Regions from separate parts of the Comamonas sp. 7D-2 genome, predicted to be linked through region 2. Evidence: predicted binding sites of a transcription regulator. Region 2 holds the regulator's gene; each other region holds the start of a gene.
What was found. Region 2 encodes LexA, which represses DNA repair genes until DNA is damaged. Its sites were predicted from a motif close to ACTGTATNNNNATACAGT; they were not measured.

Region 1 (5,974 bases), 1.5 Mb from region 2:
GGCTTCAATCAATGGGGGGAGGGTGGTGATGGGGTGGCCGAAGCTGCGGGTGCACGCAATCTGCTTTTTGGCGACAGGGGCCGTCTCCAGGCTTATGCAGCTCACGCCCTGCAGCTCGCGCACGGTGCGCTCCAGCACGACGCTCCAGCCGTCGCGCGCGGCTTGTGCAGGCAGCCTGGCCAAGTCCAATGCAGTCAGCACGCCTTGCTCGGCCAGTTGGGCCGAGATACGCCGGCCCACGCCCCAGATCTCGCCGGCGGCGGTGCGGCCGAGGATATCGATGCGCAGCTGCTCGGTCAGCTCGGCCCAGTTGCAGACCCGCTGCAGCTCGGCGGGGTAGCTGCCCGGCTTGCGCTCCGAGTCCTTGGCAACATGGTTGCAGAGCTTGGCCAGGGTCTTGGTGGGGGCGAGGCCCACGCAAGTGGGGATGCCGGTCCATTTCAGGATGCGTGCGCGAATGGCAAAGGCGCGCCTGGTCAGATCACGCACGCCGTCCAGATCTCCAATGAATGACTCGTCAATGCTGTAGATCTCCTGGGTGGGGCCCAGGCCGGCAGCCAGCGACATCATGCGGTCGCTCATGTCGCCGTACAGCTCAAAGTTTGGTGAGAGGCAGACCAGACCCTTGTGCTCGACCAGATCGCGCAACTGAAAAAACGGCTGGCCCATCTTCACGCCCAGGGCCTTGGCCTCGTCGGAGCGTGAGATGGCGCAGCCGTCGTTATTGCTCAGGACGCAAACAGGAATGCCTTGTAAAGCGGGCCGGAAAGCCCGCTCGCAGCTGACGTAGAAGTTGTTGCCGTCGATGAGCGCAAACATTTGCTCCCCCTACAAGGGGATGATCTTGGCGCCGCCGCCGAGGATGGGGCGGCACAGGATCTTGTAGCCATCCGCATCGAAGCCTGCGGCCACGCTGCTGAGCTTGCGCGCGGCTTGCACGGTTGGGGCGCTGCCCAGGTAGCACCAGTTGTGGATGACATGGATCTGCCGCATGTCCTCGCACTTTTCCTCGATGCCTACGGCTCCAGCAAAGGGCCAGGTCACCACGCGCAGGCCTTCAAGGGCTTCGATGAGCCGGGCCCGATGCTGCTCTGAGGTTTCTGCGCCGTGGCAGACACCGGCGCATTGGCGCACCATGCTGCGAAAGCAGGCGCGGCCTTTAGTCAGCTTTTCCAGGCCCAGCGCGCCATAGCAAAGCTTGTGCTGGTCGGCTAGATCACGCAGCGCCTCAAGGGCTGAATGACGGCTTGCATACAGACCAAAAATGTCGGGTGTGCTGGCAAAGTCGATGTCTCGGGAGTAGATGACTTGCGGCTGATCGCCGGCCAGCTGCAGCGCGCACAGTTGTCGGTTGCGGCGCAACTTCTGATTAAACAACGGTTGCTGCTGCTTAATGAGTTGCGCTTCCAGCAGCAGGGCCCCGATTTCGCCGGCAGTGCGTATGAAGCTGATGCGCGCTGCCTGGCGCAGCATTCGGGCCTCATCTTCAGTGCGAAAGTGCGAGAGCAGCCTGGCGCGCAGGTTGATGCTTTTTCCGATGTACAGCGGCAACTCGCCTTCAGCGGCATGAAAAATATAGACGCCCGGTGCAGCTGGCACGCCCTCTAGCGAGGCGAGCAGGTGCTCGGGGTACTCGTATACGCGGGCCGCTTCAAACTCTGGCCGTCGTTTGGCGGGAATGTGCATGTGTTCACCTTGCAAAGCGCTTGATGCAACTGGTGACGACGCCCCAGATTTCCAGAGTCTGCCCCTCTTTGGGCACGATGTCGGGATAGGTGGGGTTGCCGGCCCTGAGTTTGCAGGAGCCGCTGGCGGTATGCAGCACTTTGACAGTGAAGTCACTGTCAATGACAGCCACGACGATGCTCCCATGGCGGGGGCGCAGCGCACGATCGACCACGATCATGTCGCCATCATCAATGCCGTATTCGCGCATGGACGGCCCGGCCACGCGAAGCAGGAATGTGGCCTGTGGGTGCTCGACTAGCAACTCGGCGATATCAAGCCGCTTGCCAGAGAAGTCCTCGGCTGGAGAGGGGAAGCCTGCGCGCACGCTGCAATCTGCCAGAGGCAAAGCAACTGGGGAGGCAGTGAGTTGGACGGGCATGCCGCTCAATAGTCGGTGACTGTACATACATACAGTATATCAATTGATCACCATCAACCCTCCTGTGACCCTTTTGGCGGTGGATGCATACCTGCCAAACGTTGTACCGAAGGCGGCCCGAACCGAGGCATAATAACGACCGGTCATATCAAACGAGAAATGACCAATGCGGAGCGCTCCGCAAATCTAGGTTGAGTCCACAGCGAAAAAACCTAGTGAAAACAATCATCTGCCCGTAGCTCAGTTGGATAGAGCAACAGCCTTCTAAGCTGTGGGTCACAGGTTCGATCCCTGTCGGGCAGGCCAAGCGAAGAAAAAGCCCATTCATGCAATTGCATGAATGGGCTTTTTGCTTCTGCATCAGCAGTGTGCTGCAGAGTGCATTTAGAGTGGCTAACACCACCGATCCACGAAGCGCGCACAGATGATCGCTGCTACCAGTTTCAGCAGCGCCTCGTGGATATCCAGTCGTCTTTCAAAACGGATTCGCAGCTTGCCAAAACTTGCAAACCAGCTGTGCGTCCGCTCCACCACCCAGCGATGCTTGCCCAGTCGCTCGCTACTCTCAACGCCTCGCCTAGCAATCCGGCCGATGATGCCCCGCTGCCTTAGGTGGTCTCGGCATCGCTTGAATTCGTAGCCTTTGTCAGCGTGCAGTTTCGATGGTCTTTTACGGGGACGCCCTGACAAGCCTGCAATCGCAGGAATCGCGTCCACGCACTTCTTGAACATTTTGGAATCGTGCCGGTTCGCCCCGCCTCACTGACCAAGATCACCAACGGGATGCCTCTGGCATCTACAACGATGTGTCGCTTGGAACCGAGCTTGCTTCTGTCCGTGGGGTTAGGGCCCGTTTCCTGGCCCCCCGGGGGCTTGGTACTGAGGAGCCATCAATGCTGGCCCGGCTCCAATCGATCTGGTCATGTTCACGTAAGCGAGTCAGCATGGCCTGGTGCAACTGCTCCCAGACGCCAGCGGTATTCCAGTCGCGCAAGCGCCGCCAGAAAGTCATGCCGCTGCCGTAACCAAGGAATTAGGGAAGCTCTTCCCATGGGATACCTGTTTGCAGAACGAACAGGATGCCGTTGAGGGCAGCTTCGTCGCTGACTGCGAGCTTGCGCGCACCGCATTTGGCAGAAGGCACGAAGGCTGGGATAAGGGGTTGTAGCTGTCGCCACAGTTCTTTGCTTACGGGTCGTCGTGCCATGAGGGCAGCGAGCATAACTGCTTTGCGGGGGCTCTGACCAAGTAGTGTTAGCCACTCTTAAGACTCTGCGATCTTGCCTCTATATTTTCATTCCATTTCTTCTTCAAAAACGACCGATGGTGCGGCGACGACGCGTGCAATGTCCGTGGGGGCAGTAATCAGGCTTTTGCTTACATAGCTGAAAGGTGTGTCAGGCTCGAGGGCTGCAGTCGCCAAATGCGCTTTTGCCTGGTTGAGGGTGATGTAGTAGCTGCCCATTGGCGCTTCAATGGCGCCACGTGTCAGCACAGGGGTGTTGCTGACGGTACGGGATGGGGTGTAGTTTTCTGCCAGCATCTGACCAGATTCTGCAATCTGCATGACTTGCACCCCCTGCAGGCGCAAACGGTCGACGGCTCGCCCTGAGTCAGCCGACAGCCAGTAACCGCATGGGCGGGGACGGCTTTGTTCGGGCTTTATGTTCAGCGATGAATTCCAGTCCACACGGGCTTCGATTTCCTGGCCGGATTCGGCCTGCAGCATGCGGATGGTGCGCTGCTCAGGTGTTTGTTTGGCCTGGATGGTCAGGGTGTTGCGGCAAGCGAGAGCGGAAATGTCGCGGGACACAAAGGATTCGACCTGCTTCAGGTTTTTTGATTTCTCGGCCGTGGCTCGCAGTGCTGCAGTTGCCGCAGTGACCAGGCTGTGCACGCGGCGCTGAATGTGCAGGCGCCCCAGATCGGAGCCGCGGCTGGCTATTAGCAGAGCGACAGAGTTTTTGAGACTGCTGGTGTTGGCAAGAGTGTCGGCAGTCAAACCGGCCATGGACATTGATTTGTCCTCAGGCTGAGCGCTGGGCTGAAAAAACCATTCATTGCTGAGCTCTGCCTGCTTGAGAGCGTTGCGTATGGGTTGACTGAACCACTCTCGCGCTGCCTTGTTGACAAATTCGTGTGCATTGGCCGTGGCAGCGGGTTGCAGCAGTACGTCGTAGCGCTGCACGGCCTGAAATTTCTGCAGCAACGTGCCAGCTGCTGCAAATTCACGTAGATCAATCACAGCTGCAGGCCGGTAGTTACGGGTCAGGCGGGCGAGGGCCTGTGCTTCCGGAGTGCTCAGCAGCAGATGATCGTGAACGAGGTCTGTGCCGTCTGCTGTGACGTGGCTGGCCGAGCCTGCCGCATCAGGATTGGCCCGGGGTACGATGATGATGTTGGTCTGCTGCAGCAAGGGCGCCAGCAGGCCGCCCTGGCTCAGTTCGCGTGCGACGACCAGCAGGGCCTCAGTGCTGGCGGGTTCGTCGCCACGCTGGCCGCCGACCAAAAGCACGGTGGGTTTGCCGCTGCTGTTGATAGCTGTTGCCTGGGTGCTTTGGCCCTGAGTCGCAATAAGTGCTTGAATCGGCAGCCCTCTTTGAGAGGTGCCGATAGTGACGGTGGACAGTTGCGAGCCGTTACCGGCCTTGCTGCTCATTGATTGCAGCCATGCAGAAATTTCTGTCTGCGTGCTGAACTGTTGTCGCCCGCTACCCAGACCCGGTGTGTCATAAAGAGTGGTGGGGTCGGTAAAGCGAGACTCGATGGCTGGGTTATAGGGCAGGGCTGTCAGCTGTGGCGTAGGGGCAACCGCTTGGCTGATCACCGAAGGGGCGGCAGGAGAACTTGCTGCGGAAGGGGTTGGGGCCGGTGCCGGGCCTGACATGCCAGTCCAGGGCGGCAGCTGCACATTGGCACAGGCCGTCAACAGCACTGCCGAGCCCACTGTCGTCAGCTTGAGCATGCTTTGGGTCCAGACGGACTGCGTGCGCTTGGCATGAGAGAAAACAGGCTTGGTAAGAAATGTCATAAGTTCAACGCAGATAAAAAGAACATGCCAAGAGCGAAAGCTCGAGCTTCGCACATCTGGAACCCATATTAGGTCGGCTGGCTTGCTGTCGGCTGTCGGCTGTCAGCGCGCAGCGATGCTGCAGTTGGAAAAAACAGAAGGGCTGCAATATTGGAGATTGCAGCCCTTCGGGAGGTTGGGTTGAAGGTAGTTTTACACCTTCAGCCATAGACGCCGTGGATTAACGGCCGTAACCGCCGCCAAAGCCCCCACGGTTGCCACCGCGATTGCCTCCGCCAAAGCCACCGCGACCGCCGCCAAAGCCGCCACGGCGACCACGGTCGGCCATGCTGTCCACGCTGGTGCGCATTGGATCTGGCTGGCCACCAGCGTTGCCGCCGCGCGCGCCGTTGTGGCGGGCGTGGCCTTGTTGCGTACCCAGGTGCGCATCGGCACGGGGGGGCTGGTCGTCGTAGCGGTTGCCGCGCTCACGATCACCGAACTGGCGGGCGCCGCCGCGTTTGGGGGCTCGCTGTTGATCGCTATTGCCTTGGGGGCGTGGAGCGCGGTCGCTTTGGCCAAACGAGTTGCTGCGCTCGGTGCTGCGATCGGAGTTGCGTTCGCCACGTTCCACCGCTTGCTGACCCTGGCCGCGCTGGCTGTTGACGCGGCTGTTGCTGCGGGGCTTGTGCTGGCGTGCGGGGCGTTGCTGTGCTTCACCTTCTGCTTCGCCTTGTTGGGCATCTGCAGCAGGACGGCGACCACCGCGGCTGCCATTGGGAGTCTTGTTGGAGCGGATGCGCTCCATCATTTCCTGGCGGGCTGCCTTGGCAGCTGCCTGCATTACATCGCGGCTG
Region 2 (5,974 bases):
ATATCGAGTTTTTCGCCTATGCACTGCTGGCAGAGTCGTCTGGCGTCATATCTGCCAGCCAATGGGCCAAGAGCGCTGAAATGGCTTCCTGCTGGATGCATATGGAAGCTTTGTTGCTCCGCCTGCAGGCCTATCGCGTGTCGGGCTCGGGGCTGCATAAGTGAGGCCGTCAAACCTCACTGTGCTTTCAGACTTGCGGGGCTGTTTGCTCATGGAGTGCCATACGCTCCAGCGCGGCGCAGACATCGGCCATGCGGCCCGAGATCAGCAGGCATTCGGGCTGACTGCGCGGCTCACGCTGCACGATCTTGAGCAGTCGCGGAGCGCCGACCTGCGCAGGTTCGGCGGTCATCGGCACATGTAGCTGGGCGGCTGCAACGGACTGAATGCGAAGCGCATGGCCGGCGAGACGGCCGCAGCTGCGGTTGGCGCGCATGAAAGGAATGCCGATCCGCGTCGCCTTCGGCCCACGGGCATTGAGGGACGCAGGCTGCGTGACGGCTGCGCCGTCCTCGCCGCAACGCAAGTCCGGGGGGAAAGATTGCATGGACGACAGGCTTTTCAGGGTCCGGCGTGTCAAAGACTGCAGTGATGTGGCGAATCCCATTTGGCAACTCCTTTGATGACCTTGCGGCATGGATAAAGGCAGGATTGCGTTCTTCAGGCAAAGCTCCGCCCAGGGCGAAGCTCAACGGCTTCGCGCCTACCACCTGGGCTTGAGAGGGAAAGAGGCTCGGTGCCTCCGCTGCATGGACGGAGGGACGCCGTCGCCCGTTACATGAACATGCTGTTGCGGATAAGGCCTACGGCCAGGCCTTCGATGGCGAATGGCTCTTCAGGATCGACGTGAATGATCTTGTAGTCGGGGTTCTCGGGCAGCAGCTCGATGCCCTGAGGCGTGCGCTTGAAGCGCTTGACGGTCACGTCGTCACCGAGGCGGGCCACCACAATCTGGCCGTTGCGCGCTTCATGCGTAGCCTGTACCGCCAGCAGGTCGCCGTCCATGATGCCCGCGTCACGCATGGACATGCCGCGGACCTTGAGCAGGTAATCAGGCTTGGCGGCAAACAGGCTGGGCTCGACCGAATAGCTTTGATCGATATGTTCCTGGGCCAGAATAGGCGAGCCGGCAGCGACGCGGCCGACCAGGGGAAGCACCAGCGGGGCCAGGGCCGTGAGCGGCAGCGCAAAGCTGGTGCCGCGTGCCGCATTGATGGTGCGCACGGTATCGGCGCGCAGGCGAATGCCGCGCGATGTGCCGCTGACCAGATCTATGACGCCCTTGCGGGCCAGTGCCTGCAAATGCTCTTCTGCAGCATTGGCCGACTTGAAGCCAAAGGTGCTGGCAATCTCGGCCCGGGTAGGGGGCGCACCCGTGCGAGCGATGCTGGACTGGATGAGGTCCAGAATCTGCTGCTGGCGGGGAGTGAGCTTGGGGTGGTCCATGGGCATTCCTTGATCGATCGATGATGAATACTGTGTGTTCATCCAGTACCTGTATTTTTAATCAGTTTGAAGAGGACTGCAAGTGGAACGTGACAAAAATATCGTCATCCTGGGCACCGGTGGCACGATTGCCGGTGTCGCCGAGCAGGCTGGCACCAGTGTGGGCTACCGTGCGGCCCAGCTGGGCGTGGCTCAGATGCTGCAGGCCGTGCCGGACCTGGAACGCGTTGCTGCTGCGTCGCTGCAGACGGAGCAGCTGGCGCAGCTGGACAGCAAGGATATGGATCACGCGACCTGGCATGCACTCGCGCTGCGATGTGCCGAGTTGCTCGCGCGTGATGATGTAAGCGGCATCGTCATTACCCACGGCACGGACACGCTGGAGGAAACCGCCTGGTTTCTGCAATGTGTTCTGCGCCCGGCAAAGCCCGTGGTGTTGACCTGTGCCATGCGCCCGGCCACAGCCATCTCGGCCGATGGCCCCGGCAATCTGCGCGATGCCGTGGCCTGTGCGGCCGATACGCAAGCTGCTGGCCGCGGTGTGCTTGCCGTGGTGGCGGGCCGGGTGTTCAGTGCGCGCCAGGTGCGCAAGGTGCATCCTTACCGTGTGGATGCCTTTGATGGCAGTGGCACCGGCCCGCAGGGCTGGGTGGAAGAGGGACGGGTGCGCTGGGCAACGGGCGGGCTGCCTAGGGCTGCTGCGGCTGGCTTGCCTGCAATCGCTTTACCGCCCGCAGGTCAATGGCCCCAGGTGGAGTTGCTGCACAGCCATGCGGGCTGCAACAGTGCCGTGGCGCTGGCGGTGATGCAGGCCTGGCATGCGGCAGGCGTGCGTGCCGTGGTGGTGGTGGGCACGGGAAATGGCACGGTCCATCAGGCATTGGGGGCAGCCCTGGACTGGGCGCAGGTGCAGAGCATGGCTTTGCGCATCACGACCCGGTGCGAGGAGGGGCAGGTGGTGCAGGCCGAGAGAGCGGGGGATGGCCATGTGAGCAGCCTACCTGCGGCCAAGGCCAGAATCAGCCTGATGCTGGAGCTGATGGGTTGGCCTCGCGAATTGGGTTGATGCTCTTATTCTGAGAGCTTCTATCCTGCGTGTTACCTAGAATTTATGATGTTTTTTATCTAAAAACTAATGATTATGAGCGCAGATGGCTATGAATATTGATGGCGCCAACTCCACCTTGGTGCAGTTTGCCCGCATCGGATGGACTCCGGCCGAACGGCAGGGAGCCTGAGGTTCGAGAATAAAAAAGGCCGGTGAAGACACCGGCCTTTTTGCCCAGAGATGCCCGACCGCCAAAAGTCGGCAAGGCGCCATGAGCGAGTGAACAGTGCGATCAGGAAGCCAGAGCGGCCAAAGCGCGTTCGGTGATCTCTTCAACGCTGCCTGTGCCGCTGATGGCGCGGTACTTGGGCGCCGCTGCTGCATCGGCCTTGGCCCAGTTGCTGTAGTAGTCCACCAGAGGACGTGTCTGGCTGCTGTAGACGTCCAGGCGCTTCTTGACGGTTTCTTCCTTGTCGTCTTCGCGCTGAACCAGGTCTTCACCGGTCACGTCGTCCTTGCCTTCCACCTTGGGGGGGTTGAACTTGACGTGGTAGGTGCGGCCCGAGGCGGGGTGGCTGCGGCGGCCGCTCATGCGTTCGATGATGGCGTCGAAGGGCACATCGATTTCCAGCACATAGTCCAGCTTCACGCCGGCGGCCTTCATGGCATCGGCCTGGGGGATGGTGCGGGGGAAGCCGTCAAACAGGAAGCCCTTGGCGCAGTCGGGCTGAGCAATGCGTTCCTTGACCAGGTTGATGATCAGATCGTCGCTGACCAGCTGGCCGGCGTCCATCACGGCCTTGGCTTGCAGACCCAGAGGGGTGCCAGCCTTGACGGCGGCGCGCAGCATGTCGCCCGTGGAGATTTGAGGGATACCGTACTTTTGGCAAATAAAGGCCGCCTGAGTGCCTTTGCCGGCGCCGGGTGCACCCAACAAAATCAGTTTCATGGAAATCCTTGAGGAGAGTAGAAATTCTTGCTGGCCCAGGCAGACGGGTGGTCGTCCGTAGTCCCCGGGCCGTATTTTTTCGCGGGCAAGGATAGCACGCACAAGACCAACACAGGCTTACACAATTCAGTCAAGGCTGTCACAAGTGCGGCCAATTGAAGGCATGTATCCGCTGCAAACGCGATTGCTGTAGTTGTAATCCAGGTGCCGAAGCCGTTACATATGCTATTCGGACTATGCGGAAAGTATAGCGATCAGCGCTTTCCTGGACTGGCCCAGGGCCCTTTGGGGTGGCGCGCGCGGACTGGGCAGCTGCCGGCTTGATGCGTGAGCGGCCCCGGATGAAGACAGCCTGCGGACTGGTGTCGCCAAAGTGCGCAGGTCTTTTTTCAACCAGCAAAAACAGCGCGCACACGCTCCAGGTCTTCGGGCGTGTCAACGCCGGCACCCGGTGCATCAGGCGTGATATGCACGGCAATGCGGTGGCCGTGCCAGAGGGCGCGCAGCTGCTCCAGCTGCTCCATGGCTTCGGTGGGGGCGGGCGCGAGTTGCGGGAACTCGCGCAGAAAACCGGCCTTGTAGCTGTAGATGCCAATATGGCGCAGCGGTGTGAAACCTGTGTGACCGGTCCTGGGGGCCGCCGTCTGCCACCAGGCTTCATCGCCGTGGTCGCGTGAGCAGGGGATGGGTGCGCGGCTGAAATAGCTGGCCAGACCCTTGGCGTCACAGACAACCTTCACCACATTCGGGTTGCGGTAATCCGTCAGGCTATCAATAGGATGAGCCGCCGTGCCCATGCTGGCTTCGGGACGGGCCAGCAGCAGTTGCGCCACAGCCTCGATCAGCTTGGGGTCGATCAGCGGCTCGTCGCCCTGCACATTGACGACCACATCGTCACCGGACAGGCCCAGTTGCGCACAGGCTTCGGCCAGACGGTCGCTGCCGCTTGGATGATCCTTGCGGGTCAGGATGGCCTGGACGCCATGCTGGGCGCAGGCCGCCACAATGCTCTCGTCGTCGGCCGCCACCACGCAGCGGGCTGCGCCGGCCAGAGCCGCGCGCTGGGCCACGCGCACCACCATGGGCAGGCCGGCAATATCAGCCAGGGGCTTGCCGGGCAGACGGGTCGAGGATAGGCGGGCCGGGATCAGTACCGTATAGCTCATGGCTTATTGCTTTTCTTCTTCCAGCTCGTCGTCGGACAGGGTGCGGGCTTCGTTTTCCAGCAGCACCGGGATGCCGTCGCGCACGGGATAGGCCAGACGCGCGCTGTGGCTGATCAGCTCCTGATGCTCGCGGTCAAAGCGCAGCGGGCCCTTGGTGACGGGGCAGACCAGCAGTTCGAGAAGTTTGGCGTCCATGGAGTATTCCTGCAAAACGGGATGAGGGCGCCAGCAGTGAACTGGCGCTGCAAAAAGAGGTGATCAAACGTCGTTGATCCATAGGCTCAATGATAGTCAGGCTGGCTTGCCATCGCGGCGAATATTGGCGTTGGCCTTGGCCAGCTGCGCATCCAGCAGCTCCCAGAAGGCCTGCGGCAGCTGCAGCTTAAGGGGCACGGCCCAGGCTTCAGGATGGCTGCGCCAGAGCTTGACGGCATCTTTTTCGGTGCAAATCAAGGGTTTGTCATTTTCCAGCGTGCGCGAGAAGCTCTCGAAATCATAGTGATCGGGCAGGGCCTGGGTTGCTGCCGGAGTGATGCCCTGGGCGGCCAGCATGGCAAAAAAGGACTCGGGGCGTGCCACGGCGGCCACGGCCTCCGGGCTCTGAGCGGCCAGACTGCGCAGCGGGATGCTCTGGCCATGGCCATTGTGGGCGGTGTCGGCCAGGCTGCGCTGCAGCGCGAACGCCGGTGAAGAGCCCAGTGGCCGGGGCGGCTGGCCGGCATGTAGTGTGGCCGTCACCGGGCGAGGCCAGGGCTCGCGCAACGGGCCTGCGGGCAGCAGAAAGCCGTTGCCGACTCCTTCATCATTGAAGACGCACAGCTCCACATCGCGTGCCAGCGCCAGATGTTGCAGGCCGTCGTCGCTTACGATCACGTCGACCTGCGGGTAGCGCTGGCGCAGCGCTTGCGCCGCCTCCAGGCGCCTGGAGGCGACAAAGACCGGCACGCCGGTGCTGCGCGCAAGCAGGGCGGGCTCGTCGCCGACCTCGCTGGCGGGGCTGTCCGGCAGAGCCTCACGGCAATCCTGCCCTTTCTCTATGCTGCGGCCATAGCCGCGCGAGATGATGGCCGGCTGCCAGCCCCTGGCCTTGAGGTGGGCCACCACGGCCTGAGTCACGGGGGTCTTGCCCGCGCCGCCCGCAATCACATTGCCGACGACGATGACTGGCAGACCCGTGCTTTGCTGGTGGCCGAGCATGCGCTTGGCGTTCCAGGCCTGCAGCACTCCATAGAGTAGCGATAGCGGCCACAGCAGCCAGGCACCCGCTCCACGCTGGCGCCAGAGGGCGCGCAAGCCATGTTGCGAGGAGGATGCTTGGACGGTGTTTTGAGGCATAGGGGTTGGGATCATACGGGCGCGGCCGGA
Region 3 (5,974 bases), 620 kb from region 2:
GTATGTCCGGCGGGCTGAGGCTCGCCGCTGTAGATGGCGTTGAGCGCAGCCTCGTCCAACATCGCCGGTACGCCGTCAAACACCATGCGCCCTTGCGACAGGCCGACGATGCGATCGCCAAACTCCCGGGCGTAATCAACCTGGTGCAGATTGCAGACCACGGCAATGCCGAGCTCGCGCGTGGCATCGCGCAGATACTGCAGCACGCTGCGCGCGGTCTTGGGATCCAGGCTGGCCACGGGCTCGTCGGCCAGAATCAGCTGCGGCTGCTGCGCCAAGGCACGGGCAATGCCCACGCGCTGCATCTGCCCGCCCGAGAGCGCTTCGGTGCGCTCATCGGCCTTGTGGGCCAGGCCCACACGCTGCAGGCATGCATCGGCCAGTGCGATATCGCTTTGCTTGAACAGCTGCAGCACCGAGGCCAGCGTGCCGACCTGACCCAGCCGCCCCGTGAGCACGTTCTTGCGCACCGACAGGCGCTGCACCAGGTTGTGGTGCTGGAAGACCATGGCCACATGGCGGGCCAGCTCGCGGCGCGAGTGCCTGCGCATCAGATCGATGCCGCCCACCTGCAGCTGGCCGCTGTCGGGCTGGTTCAGCCCGTTCATGCAGCGCAGCAAGGTGGACTTGCCGGCACCCGACAGGCCCAGCATGACCACGAACTCGCCGGCCTTCACATCCATGTCTATGCCATGCAGCACATGGTTGCTGCCATAGCTTTTGCGCAGATTGCGGATGCTGATCATTTCATCTTCCCGAGGTCCAGATTCAGCGCCTTGGCGGTCTGGCGCACCACGTCATAGGCCTGATCGTTGGTGGGCGCAAAACCATTGAGCTCGCCACGGTCGCCCCAGGGCAGGCCCTTGATCTCGGCCAGTGCCGCAGCCACCTTCTTCTTGGTGGCTTCGTCGAGGTTCTTGCGCCAGGCCATGGGCGACTCAGGGATGTCCTTGGAGCGCCAGATAACCTGGAAATCCTCGGCCTTCACATGGCCCTTGGCCACTGCCGTCTGGAAGATGGGATCGGCCACGGCCGCCGCATCCACCTTGCCGTTGGCCACAGCCATGATGCTGGCGTCGTGCGAGCCCGAGAAAATTACGCGGGAGAAATACTTGTCGGTATCGATGCCCTCGCCCTTGAGGCCGGCCTTGGGAAACAGATGACCCGATGCCGAGCTGGGATCGACAAAGGCAAAGGTCTTGCCCTGCAACTGGGGCACGGCGCCCAGGCCCTTGTCCTTTTTGCTGATGATGATGCTGTTGTACGAGCTCTTGCCCGACTTCTTGGCCACGGGAATGGCAAAGGCCTCGGCATTTGCCAACTGGCTGGCCAGCACATAGGAGAAGGGGCCGAAATAGGCCACGTCGATCTTGCCCGAGCGCATGGCCTCGATCACGCCGTTGTAGTCATTGGCCACAAAGGGCTTGATCTTCAGGCCGGTCTTGGCGGCCAGCTGGTCCATCACCTGCTGGCTGGCGCGCATCATGGCCTGGGCGTCTTCGGAAGGGATCAGGCCCACGCGCAACTCGGTGGGTTGCTGCGCCATGACGCCGGTGGTGGCGGCCAGGGTCAGGCTGGCGACTGCGGCTTTGAGCCATGTTTTGCGGGTCATCGTCACGGAATTCATCCTTTGCATGTGCGTGTGAAGTGCAGCTTTTCCGGGCTGCCGTCGCACCGTCATTGCAGTGCGTTGACGCAAATATTAGGGACGACATATGACTGTCATGTGAAGGTTTCAGAATCAGTTTTGACAGCTTCCATAGATCAAACCTTGAGATGAAACCTGCATGAGCACCGCCCGCTACCGAGCCTTTATCGCCGTGGCCCAGCAAGGCAGCCTGAGCGCCGCCGCCCGCGCTTTGGGCCTGAGCCAGCCCACGGTTTCCAGCCAGATCGCCACGCTGGAGCGGCAAAGCCAGATCGAGCTCTTCCATCGCCAGGGCTATCGCATGACGCTCACCGGCGCCGGCCACAAGCTCATGACGCTGGCACAGAAGCTGCTCGCGCTGGAGGCCGAAACCGAGTTCTTTCTGCGCGACTCGGGCCAGCTCAACCAGGGCGAGCTCAAGATCGGCGCCGTGGGGCCGTTTCATGTGATCGAGATGGTGGCGGCCTACAGCGCCCGCCACCCCGGCATGAAGCTGTCGATTCGCATGGGCAACTCGCAGCAGGTGCTGCACGATCTGGAGAACTACACCACCGATGTGGCGGTGCTGGCCGGTCTCTATGACAGGCCCGAGCTGCTGGCGCGCGAATATGCGCGCCACGCCATCATCCTGTTTGCCCATGTCGATCACCCGCTGGCAAGGCGCGAACAGGTCGAGCTGGGCGAGCTGCACGGCCTGCCGCTCTTGCTTCGTGAGCAAGGCTCGACCACGCGCACCGCTATCGAGAAAGCACTGCAGGCAGCCGGTGTGAAGCCCCGCACCCAGCTGGAGATCGGCAGCCGCGAAGCCATACGCGAGGCCGTTGCGCGCGGCCTGGGCATCGGCGCCGTGTCCGAAGCCGAATTCATTGCCGACCCGCGCTTTCGGCCGGTGCGCATTGCCGGCGACCCGGCCAGCACCACCACCTATGTCTATTGCATGAGGGAGCGCAGCGAAAGTCTGCTGGTGCGCTCCTTCCTCAAGGCCATTGAAGGCAGTACGGCCCCTGATCTGCCCGTACTGCGGACCGCTCCAAAACCCTTGGTCGCTCCAACGGCCAAGAAGCTGGCGTAATTCGTCAAACCCTCTGCCCCCCTTGCGCCGAGAATTTTTTGACAGTACTGCCCGGGCGCCTCGGTCAGGACTCTCGCCGGGACGGTGCGGCGGCCAGGTACGGCGGTGTGCGGAACCAGCTGCCGGGCAGTCAAAAAACAGAGGAGACAATGATGAAACAAACCATGCTCTGGAAGGCCGTTGCTCTGGCAACCGGCATGAGCCTGAGTGCAGCGGCCATGGCGCAGCAAGCGCCCTGGCCCGTCAAGCCCATACGCCTGGTGGTGGGCGGCCCGGCCGGCGGCAATGCCGACTCGCTGGCCCGCCTGTTGGCCGACGGCATGCAAAAACAGCTGGGCAAGCCGGTGATTGTCGAATCCAAGCCCGGCGCGGCCGGCGTGCTGGCCGTCAACGACCTGCTCGCCAACGGCAAGGACGCCCACACGTTCTTGCTGATCCAGGGCGGCATAGTCAGCGAGACGCCGCTGGCCTACAAAGTCAGCTATCAGCCCTTCAAGGATCTGAAACCACTGGCCCAACTCAGTCGCAACGGTCTGGTGCTGATTGCCAACAAGGACTTCCCGGTCAGTAATCTGCAGCAGCTGGCCGACTACGGCAAAAAGCAGGCCGACGGACTGGACTTTGCCTCGTATGCCACGGGCATGCGCGGCCATACCTCGGGCATGCTGCTAGGGCAGTTGCTCAATATCAAGATGAAGCACCTGGGCTACAAGGGCTCCCCTCCGGCGCTCAGTGACCTGATGGGCGGCCATGTGCCGCTGATGATGGACGGGCTCACCACCGCCCTGCCGCTGATCAAGGCCGGCAAGGTCAAGCCGCTGGCCGTGAACTACCCTACGCGCATGGTGCAACTGCCCGATGTGCCCACCTTCAAGGAACTGGGCTACCCGCAACTGTCCGAGGTAAGCTGGTTCGGCGTCTGGTCGCGCCCGGATATCCCTGCCGATGTGCAGGCCAGGGTCAGAGAGATCGCGCTGCAGTATTTCAAGCAGCCCCAGCTCGAAGCCAGACTCAGGGACATGGGCATGGAGTCGGGCACCGACGCGACCCCGGAAGCACTGATGAGCGAACTGCAGAAGGCCTATCAGCGCCAGCAGGCCTTGCTCAAGTCCATTGATTACCAAGCTCAGTAGTCAGTTCAGGTGTCCAAAAGACCGGAGTCACGCCAGATTCCGGCTTCTTGCAACCGGGCAGCTGCAGCTCGCTGCCTCGACCCGTTCCGAGTCGGCACGCAACGGGCTGAGACAAAACATCAGAAAAGACTTTGCTGCGGCGACAGCAAGGAATGATGGTACTGATCGCAGTCCAGTTGCACTCGCTCACGGTTCAGCCCAAGCTTGCGGCAGGCCAATGCAAAGCGTTGCGCCAGCATATCGGCCCAGGCGCCCGTTCCCTTCATGCGCTGGCCAAACCTGCTGTTGTAGACCTTGCCGTCGGCTCTGCCCGCTTCGCTGATCCCATGCAGATCCCGCACACGCTCCATCACGCGTTGGGCGCGCTCGGGATAGTGCAGCATCAGCCATTCATTGAACAGCGGAGCCACTTCCCACGGCAGACGCAGTACTGCATAAAAAGCCTGTCTTGCACCGGCCTCGCTGGCTGCAGCCAGCACCTGCTCCATATCGTCGTTCAGGAACGGAATCTGCGGTGCCAGGCTGACGCCTACGGGTATGCCGGCCTCGCTCAGGGTCCGAATCATGCGCAGCCGTCGATACGGCGCAGCGGCGCGTGGTTCCAGCTGCCGGGCCAGCTCGGGCTGCAAGGTGGTCAGCGTCACATAAACGGCCACCAGATGCTGCTGTGCCAGCGGCACCAGCAAATCAAGGTCGCGCTCGATGCCGCTGCCCTTGGTGACGATGGAAAACGGATGCCTGGCCTGCGCCAGGACCTCTATCACGCGGCGCGTCAACCCGACTTCGCGCTCCACAGGCTGGTAGCAGTCCGTGACCGAGCCGAGCATGATGGGGGCCGCCACATGGCTGGACCGGGATAACTCGGTGAGCAGCACCTCGGGCAGGTTCTGCTTGGCAATCAGCCGGGTTTCGAAATCCAGACCCGGCGAATAGCCCAGATAGCCATGCGTGGGCCTGGCATAGCAATAGATGCATCCGTGCTCGCATCCTCTATAGGGATTGAGCCCCAGATGAAAAGGCAGATCGGGCGATTCATGGCGGCTCAGGGCTGATTTGGCCCGCTCCCACTCCAGATGGGTGCACCAGGTCTTGACCTCCTCACCCTCTTCGCTTCCTTCATCCTGTTCGGACTTGCCCCAGCCGTCATCGAAACCCTGGCGCAGCTCCCGTGCAAACCGGTGCGTGATCTGGCTGGCAGCCCCTCGCCCCTTGATGAGCCGCACCGGCACATCGGTCCGAATGGATTCCAGCCCAGAGGATGAGGAAAGTTTCTTCATAAAACAACTGTACATAAATACAGTTATTCATTGCAAGAAATGAGCACTGACCATGGCTGCATCCCGGTCAATACGGTGAGGGTTGATTGAGTCAGATCTGGATAGAAAATGACTGCGCCCATTGTTCTACAGGCTTAGCACGCTCCATTAACTAGAGCAAGTTCAAAGTCAATCCGCACTCAGTGAGTGCGAGATGGCTTGGCAGTTTGCGATTCAGCGCCGACAATCCCTTCAATGCACCAAGTTGGTGCCTTTCACTGAATGCCTTGGCCCGGACAACACCGTTGCCCGGGCTTTTGTCCGTTTGCGCAACGCCAAAGCGCCAACCACACCATCTCGCAAGGGAGTTACTACATGGAGCGCAAGCCCAATATCACTCTGTCCTCCTTGGACCTGGATCGCATTGAATCGCTGCTGGAAAAGAACAACAGCCAGTTCCCCGGCCGTGATGCACTGGAGGCGGAGCTGGACCGCGCGGATGTACTCGACCCCGCAGAAATACCCGCCAACGTGGTGACGATGAACTCCACCGTGCGCTTCACCATTCTCGAGATCGCCAAGACCAATACGCTGACACTGGTCTACCCCAAGGATATGGATGGCAGCGCCGACAAGGTCTCCATCTTTGCGCCGGTAGGCATCGCCCTGCTGGGCCTGTCAGTGGGCGATGAGTTCAAGATGCCCAGCCCTACCGGTCAGGTAACCGTGCGCGTGGATGCCATCGAGTTCCAGCCCGAAAGCGCGGGCGAGCTCCATCGCTGAACCGGCTCACCCAACAAAAAAGCAGCTCACCGGAGCTGCTTTTTTTGTTGCCTGGATCAGACTCAGCGCAAGCCGGCCAGCA
Region 4 (5,974 bases), 1.9 Mb from region 2:
GAAGCCGGCCATGGCGAACTTGCTGGCGCTGTAGGCCGTGCGGCCCGGCACGCCTATCAGTCCTGCCAGCGAAGACACGGCGACGATGGAGCCCTGGCTGGTCTTGAGGTGCGGCAGCGCTGCATGGGTGCACCAGACGCTGCCCCAGAGGTTGATGCGCATCAATCTCTCATACCAGCCCAGGTCTTGTGCGCTGACCTGTTCAAAGAGCGCATGGGCCGAGATCCCGGCATTGTTGATCAGGGCGTCCAGCCCGCCAAACTGCTGCACGGCTGCGTCGATCAGCGCACGGCACTGGGCCTCTTCGCTCACATCGGTGGGAGCTGTCAGCACCTGCGCCCCCAGGGCCCGGCATTGCTCTGCCACGGCTTGCAGATTGCCGGCATTGCGCGCGGCCAGCGTCAGCTGCAGCCTGCTCTGATGGGTTTGTGCCAGCTGTCGGGCCATTTCGGCGCCTATGCCGTCCGAGGCTCCGGTGATGATGATGCGGGTCATGCTCTCTCCCGGCCATGCCGCCCGGGCAGCTTGCCCAAGAGCTCAGAAGCAGGCCCAGACCTGGTCTGCCAGTGTGAGCATGAATTCCGGTTGCAGATACAGGGCAAACACCGCCAGCAGCAGCACGAGCACGGCACACCAGATGGAGATGCGTTGCCAGAGTTTGAGCTGCATGGTGGTGTCTCCGGTATCAGGCGGCGCTGGGCGCGCGGCGCACAATGGCTGCCTCGCGCACGGGCAGGTTGACGATGGCGGCAAAAATGCCCAGGGCAATCGAGATGTACCAGACCATATCGTAGTTGCCGTTGATATCGTAGAGATAGCCGCCCAGCCATACGCCCAGGAAGCTGCCGATCTGGTGGCTGAAAAAGACAAAGCCGCCCAGCATGGACAGATGCTGCACGCCGAAGATCTGGGCGATGGTGGCATTGGTCAGCGGAACGGTGGACAGCCACAGAAAGCCCATGGCGGCGCAGAAGGCATAGACCGACCAGGGCGACAGCGGTGCCAGCAAAAAGGCCACGGTGGCCACCGAGCGCAGACCGTAGATGCCCGACAGCAGGTAGCGCTTGGGCAGCTTCTGGCCCAGATTGCCGGCCAGATAGGTACCGAAGATATTGAACAGGCCGACCAGTGCTAGCGAATAGCTGGCCACATGGGGCGCCATGCCGAAGTCCTTCAGATAGCTGGGCATGTGCACGCCGATGAACATGACCTGGAAGCCGCAGACAAAGTAGCCCGCCATCAGCAGCAGAAAGCTGGGGTAGGTCCAGGCTTCCCTGAGCGCCTGGCCCACGGTCTGCTCGCGCTTGATGGGCGTGCTGCCGCCAAAGCCCGGCTCGCGCAGGCCGAAGGCCAGCGCGGCGATCAGCAGCGCGAACAGCGCCAGTATCAGCAAGGCATTGGACCAGCCGAACTGCGCGATCAGCTTGCCTTCCACGGGCACCATGAAGAACTGGCCAAACGATCCTGCAGCAGCTGCAACACCCATGGCCCAACTGCGCCGCGCCACGGGAATCTGCCGGCCCAGCACGCCGTAGATCACGGCATAGGTGGTGCCGGCCTGGGCCGCGCCGATCAGCACGCCGGCGGTCAGCAAAAACACGGTGGCATCGGGAGACAGCGCCATGCCGGCCAGGCCCAGGGCATAGAGGATGGAGCCGCCGATCAGCACCTTGAAGGCGCCGATGCGGTCGGCCAGCATGCCGACGAAGATGCCCAGGATGCCCCAGGACAGGTTCTGCACGGCAATGGCCAGGGAAAAGTTCTCGCGCGTCCAGCCCATCTCCTGGGTGATGGGTTGCAGCCACAGCCCGAAGCCGTGGCGTATGCCCATGGAGAGCGTGACGATGGCGCCACCGCACAGAAGAATCTGCGCCATGGACATGGGGGCTTGAGTTGTCTTTGTAGTCATGCCGTGTGTGCGAAAAAAGGCTTGGGGGCGGTCAACTTGCCACTTTAACGAAACAAGCTGTTTTGCGCCTGCGCAGGCCGTCACATGCGTGGCAGGCTGGCCTGCCAGAATGCGTGACCGGCAAGCAGCGGCGCGGGAGCCGGAGCAGGGCGGAAGAAAGAAAAAGTGAGCGCCTTGCGCAATCCATGTAATGGATATGGATTTAAAACTATACATAACGTATGAATCGCATGTGGTAGATGCTATTGTTTTAAGAGTATCCGCAGCGATGAAGACCCGGTAAAAACACGTTGCCAAGACAGATGTTCGGGCTTTGTGCAAGAGTATTGGGAGTAAACAACTGTGAATTTATCCAGCTCTCATCCGGAGAGGCCACTACAATCCGCCCCCATGGCAGTCAAACCGTCCAACGAATATTCCGAAGGCTCGATCCGCGTTCTCAAGGGTCTGGAGCCTGTCAAACAGCGTCCCGGCATGTATACGCGCACCGACAACCCCCTGCACATCCTGCAGGAGGTGATCGACAACGCGGCCGACGAGGCGCTTGCCGGCTACGGCAAGAAAATCAAGTTCACCATGCATGCCGACGGCTCCTACAGCGTGGAGGACGACGGCCGCGGCATTCCCTTCGGCCTGCACCCCGAGGAGAAGGCGCCCGTGGTGGAGCTGGTCTTCACGCGTTTGCACGCGGGCGGCAAGTTCGACAAGGGCAATGGCGGCGCCTACAGCTTCTCTGGCGGTTTGCATGGCGTGGGCGTCTCGGTGACGAATGCGCTGGCCACGCGCCTGGAGGTGCAGGTGCATCGCGACGGCCAGGTGGCCACGCTGGTGTTCTCGGGCGGCGATGTGGTCGAGCCGCTCAAGGTGCGCCCTCTGCAGGCAGGCGAGCGCAAGCAGGGCACGACGGTGCGTGCCTGGCCCGATGCCAAATACTTCGAATCCTCGGCCCTGCCCATGGGCGAGCTGGTGCATCTGCTGCGCAGCAAGGCTGTGCTCATGCCCGGCGTGGCCGTTTCGCTGATCAATGAAAAGTCGCGCGACACCCAGAGCTGGCAGTTCAAGGGCGGTCTGCGCGACTATCTGGCGCAGAGCCTGCATGGCGAGCCCGTCATCCCCCTGTTCGAAGGCGAGGGCTTTGCCGACAAGAACAACGACAGCTTTGCCGAAGGCGAGGGCGCGGCCTGGTGCGTGGCCTTCACCGAGGACGGCGCGCCGCTGCGCGAAAGCTATGTCAACTTGATTCCCACCACGGCGGGCGGCACGCATGACAGCGGCCTGCGCGACGGCCTGTTCCAGGCCGTCAAGGCCTTCATCGACATGCACTCGCTGCTGCCCAAGGGCGTCAAGCTTATGCCCGACGACGTGTTCGCGCGCGCCAGCTATGTGCTCAATGCCAAGGTGCTGGACCCGCAGTTCCAGGGCCAGATCAAGGAGCGCCTGAACTCGCGCGACGCCGTGCGTCTGGTCTCGGGCTTTGTGCGCCCGGCGCTGGAGCTGTGGCTCAACGAGCATGTGGACTGGGGCAAGAAGCTGGCCGAAATCGCCATCAAGGCCGCCCAGACCCGTCAGAAGGCCGGCCAGAAGGTGGAAAAGCGCAAGGGCAGCGGCGTGGCCGTGCTGCCCGGCAAGCTGACCGATTGCGAGAGCAAGGACATAGCCGTCAACGAGGTGTTTCTGGTCGAGGGCGACTCTGCCGGCGGCAGCGCCAAGATGGGCCGCGACAAGGAAACCCAGGCCATCCTGCCGCTGCGCGGCAAGGTGCTCAACACCTGGGAGGTGGACCGCGACCGGCTGTTCGCCAACAACGAAATCCACGATATCTCGGTGGCGATCGGCGTGGACCCGCATGGCCCCAATGACGAGCCCGATCTGTCCGGCCTGCGCTACGGCAAGATCTGCATTCTCTCGGACGCGGACGTGGACGGCTCGCACATCCAGGTGCTGCTGCTGACGCTGTTCTTCAAGCATTTCCCCAAGCTCATCGAAGCCGGCCACATCCATGTGGCGCTGCCGCCGCTGTTCCGCGTGGATGTGCCTGCGCGCGGCAAGAAGCCGGCCATCAAGGTCTATGCGCTCGATGCGGGCGAGCTCGATGCCATCATCGAGAAATGCGCCAAGGACGGCGTGCCGCGCGAGAAATGCCAGGTCAGCCGCTTCAAGGGCCTGGGCGAGATGAATGCCGAACAGCTGTGGGAAACCACGCTGAACCCCGATACGCGTCGCCTGCTGCCGGTGCAGTTCATGAATCTGGACTTTGCACAGTCGGAGGCCGTGGTCACCAAGCTCATGGGCAAGGGCGAAGCCGCCGCCCGCCGCGAGCTGATGGAGCTGCATGGCGATGCCGTGGAGGTCGATATCTAGGCGGGCGTTGCCAACGTCTGCACTAGCGCTCACTAGCGGTCGATGGAGCCAGCCATGCACAAGCCCATGTTCGATGCCTCACCCAGCCAGCCGCCCGCGCGCGGCGGGTTCGCGTCTGTGCGCTTGCGACGTGCGGTGGCAGCTGCCCTGCTGGCGGGCTCGGGCTGGCTGGCCCTGGCGCCGGCGGCGCATGCCGATCTCTGGGCCTATGTCGACGAATTCGGCGTCACGCACTTTGCGGCCGAGGCGCTGGACGAACGCTACAAGCTGTTCTTCAAGGGCGAGCTCTACGACAGCAGCCAGCCGGGTCTGCAGCTCAAGCAGGATTCGGCGGCCGAGGGGCTCAACGCCCGCACGCGCATGCAGAGCTTTTTCGAGGTCTCGCCGCGCTACAAGAGCGTGAGGCCGCATCTGCAGAAAGCGGCCGAGAGAACCGGCGTGGACTACGACCTGATCAAGGCCGTGATCGCCGTGGAGTCCGGCTTTGATGCCCAGGCCGTCTCGCCCAAGGGCGCTGTCGGCCTGATGCAGCTGATGCCGGCCACGGCAGAGCGCTTTGGCGTGTCGGCCAGCAAAAAGCGCAGCATGCAGCAGCAACTGGCCGACCCGGCCGTGAACGTGCCTGCCGGCGCGCGCTATCTGAGCTATCTGATGGACTTGTTCCCGGGGCGGCTCGATCTGGTGCTGGCCGCCTATAACGCAGGCGAAGGTGCGGTGCAGAAATTCGGCAAGGCGATTCCGCCCTACAAAGAAACAATGAATTACGTCAAGGCCGTCACCGGCATCTACGAGCAGTTGCAGGCAGCCCGGCCCCTGAGCGGCCGGCTGGCTGCGGCCGGCTCGGCTGGCCGCGGCGGCTCCCGCATACGCATGACTCTGCCGGGCGCGGCCTCTGCGGCCGCGGACGCGCAAATACCTTGAGTCGCCGGATCGGCGCAATTTGGAAAATCACAAAGAATTCATGAGCGATCAAACCACACTGGATTTGTCTCAACAAGCCGCTGGCGATGCACTGGACCTGGGTCAATACGCACAGCGCGCCTATCTCGAATACGCTTTGTCGGTGGTCAAGGGCCGTGCCCTGCCCGATGTCAGCGATGGCCTCAAGCCCGTGCAGCGCCGCATCCTCTATGCCATGGACCGCATGGGTCTGGGCTATAGCGGCCCGAATGGCAATACGGCGGCCAAGCCGGTCAAGAGCGCCCGTGTCGTCGGCGACGTGCTGGGCCGCTTTCACCCGCACGGCGACCAGTCGGCCTACGACGCACTGGTGCGCATGGCCCAGGACTTCAACCAGCGCTACCCGCTGGTCGACGGCCAGGGCAACTTCGGCAGCCGCGACGGCGACGGCGCAGCGGCCATGCGTTACACCGAGGCGCGCCTGTCCAAGATCACCGGCCTGCTGCTCGACGAAATCGATATGGGCACGGTGGACTTTGTGCCCAACTACGACGGCAGCACCCAGGAGCCCAAGCAGCTTCCGGCGCGCCTGCCGTTCTCGCTGCTCAATGGCGCCAGCGGCATTGCCGTGGGTCTGGCAACGGAAATCCCGAGCCACAATCTGCCCGAGGTGGCGGCGGCCTGCGTGGCCTTGATCAAGAAGCCGCAGCTGCCCGAGGAAGAGCTGCTGGCGCTGATTCCCGGCCCCGACTATCCGGGCGGCGGCCAGATCATTTCATCGAGCAGCGATATTGCCGATGCCTA

Region 1: a site for LexA is predicted at 2,126-2,143, ahead of MPZ60_RS08280 (LexA family transcriptional regulator). Genes of this name have one in related genera too.
Region 3: a site for LexA is predicted at 5,137-5,154, ahead of MPZ60_RS17960 (PA0069 family radical SAM protein). Genes of this name have one in related genera too.
Region 4: a site for LexA is predicted at 2,249-2,266, ahead of MPZ60_RS06130 (DNA topoisomerase IV subunit B). Genes of this name have one in related genera too.

What each region holds. Positions count from the first base shown of each region.
Region 1 covers NZ_CP094238.1:1,794,621-1,800,594, forward strand. The annotation lists gene MPZ60_RS08270 (Y-family DNA polymerase) at 1-819, opposite strand, end outside; gene cho (excinuclease Cho) at 829-1,686, opposite strand; gene MPZ60_RS08280 (LexA family transcriptional regulator) at 1,691-2,107, opposite strand; tRNA gene MPZ60_RS08285 (tRNA-Arg) at 2,337-2,413, shown strand; partial or broken gene MPZ60_RS08290 (IS5 family transposase) at 2,501-3,314, opposite strand; gene MPZ60_RS08295 (M14 family zinc carboxypeptidase) at 3,402-5,138, opposite strand; gene MPZ60_RS08300 (DEAD/DEAH box helicase) at 5,359-5,974, opposite strand, start outside.
Region 2 covers NZ_CP094238.1:3,291,361-3,297,334, reverse strand. The annotation lists gene MPZ60_RS15195 (hypothetical protein) at 188-547, opposite strand; gene lexA (transcriptional repressor LexA) at 775-1,446, opposite strand; gene MPZ60_RS15185 (asparaginase) at 1,529-2,512, shown strand; gene adk (adenylate kinase) at 2,787-3,443, opposite strand; gene kdsB (3-deoxy-manno-octulosonate cytidylyltransferase) at 3,833-4,609, opposite strand; gene MPZ60_RS15170 (Trm112 family protein) at 4,613-4,804, opposite strand; gene lpxK (tetraacyldisaccharide 4'-kinase) at 4,901-5,944, opposite strand.
Region 3 covers NZ_CP094238.1:3,915,295-3,921,268, forward strand. The annotation lists gene phnC (phosphonate ABC transporter ATP-binding protein) at 1-746, opposite strand, end outside; gene phnD (phosphonate ABC transporter substrate-binding protein) at 743-1,612, opposite strand; gene MPZ60_RS17950 (LysR substrate-binding domain-containing protein) at 1,788-2,720, shown strand; gene MPZ60_RS17955 (tripartite tricarboxylate transporter substrate binding protein) at 2,873-3,853, shown strand; gene MPZ60_RS17960 (PA0069 family radical SAM protein) at 3,973-5,130, opposite strand; gene rnk (nucleoside diphosphate kinase regulator) at 5,485-5,892, shown strand; gene MPZ60_RS17970 (acyltransferase) at 5,955-5,974, opposite strand, start outside.
Region 4 covers NZ_CP094238.1:1,347,863-1,353,836, forward strand. The annotation lists gene MPZ60_RS06120 (SDR family oxidoreductase) at 1-495, opposite strand, end outside; gene MPZ60_RS25135 (hypothetical protein) at 538-669, opposite strand; gene MPZ60_RS06125 (MFS transporter) at 686-1,882, opposite strand; gene MPZ60_RS06130 (DNA topoisomerase IV subunit B) at 2,300-4,270, shown strand; gene MPZ60_RS06135 (lytic transglycosylase domain-containing protein) at 4,325-5,191, shown strand; gene parC (DNA topoisomerase IV subunit A) at 5,232-5,974, shown strand, end outside.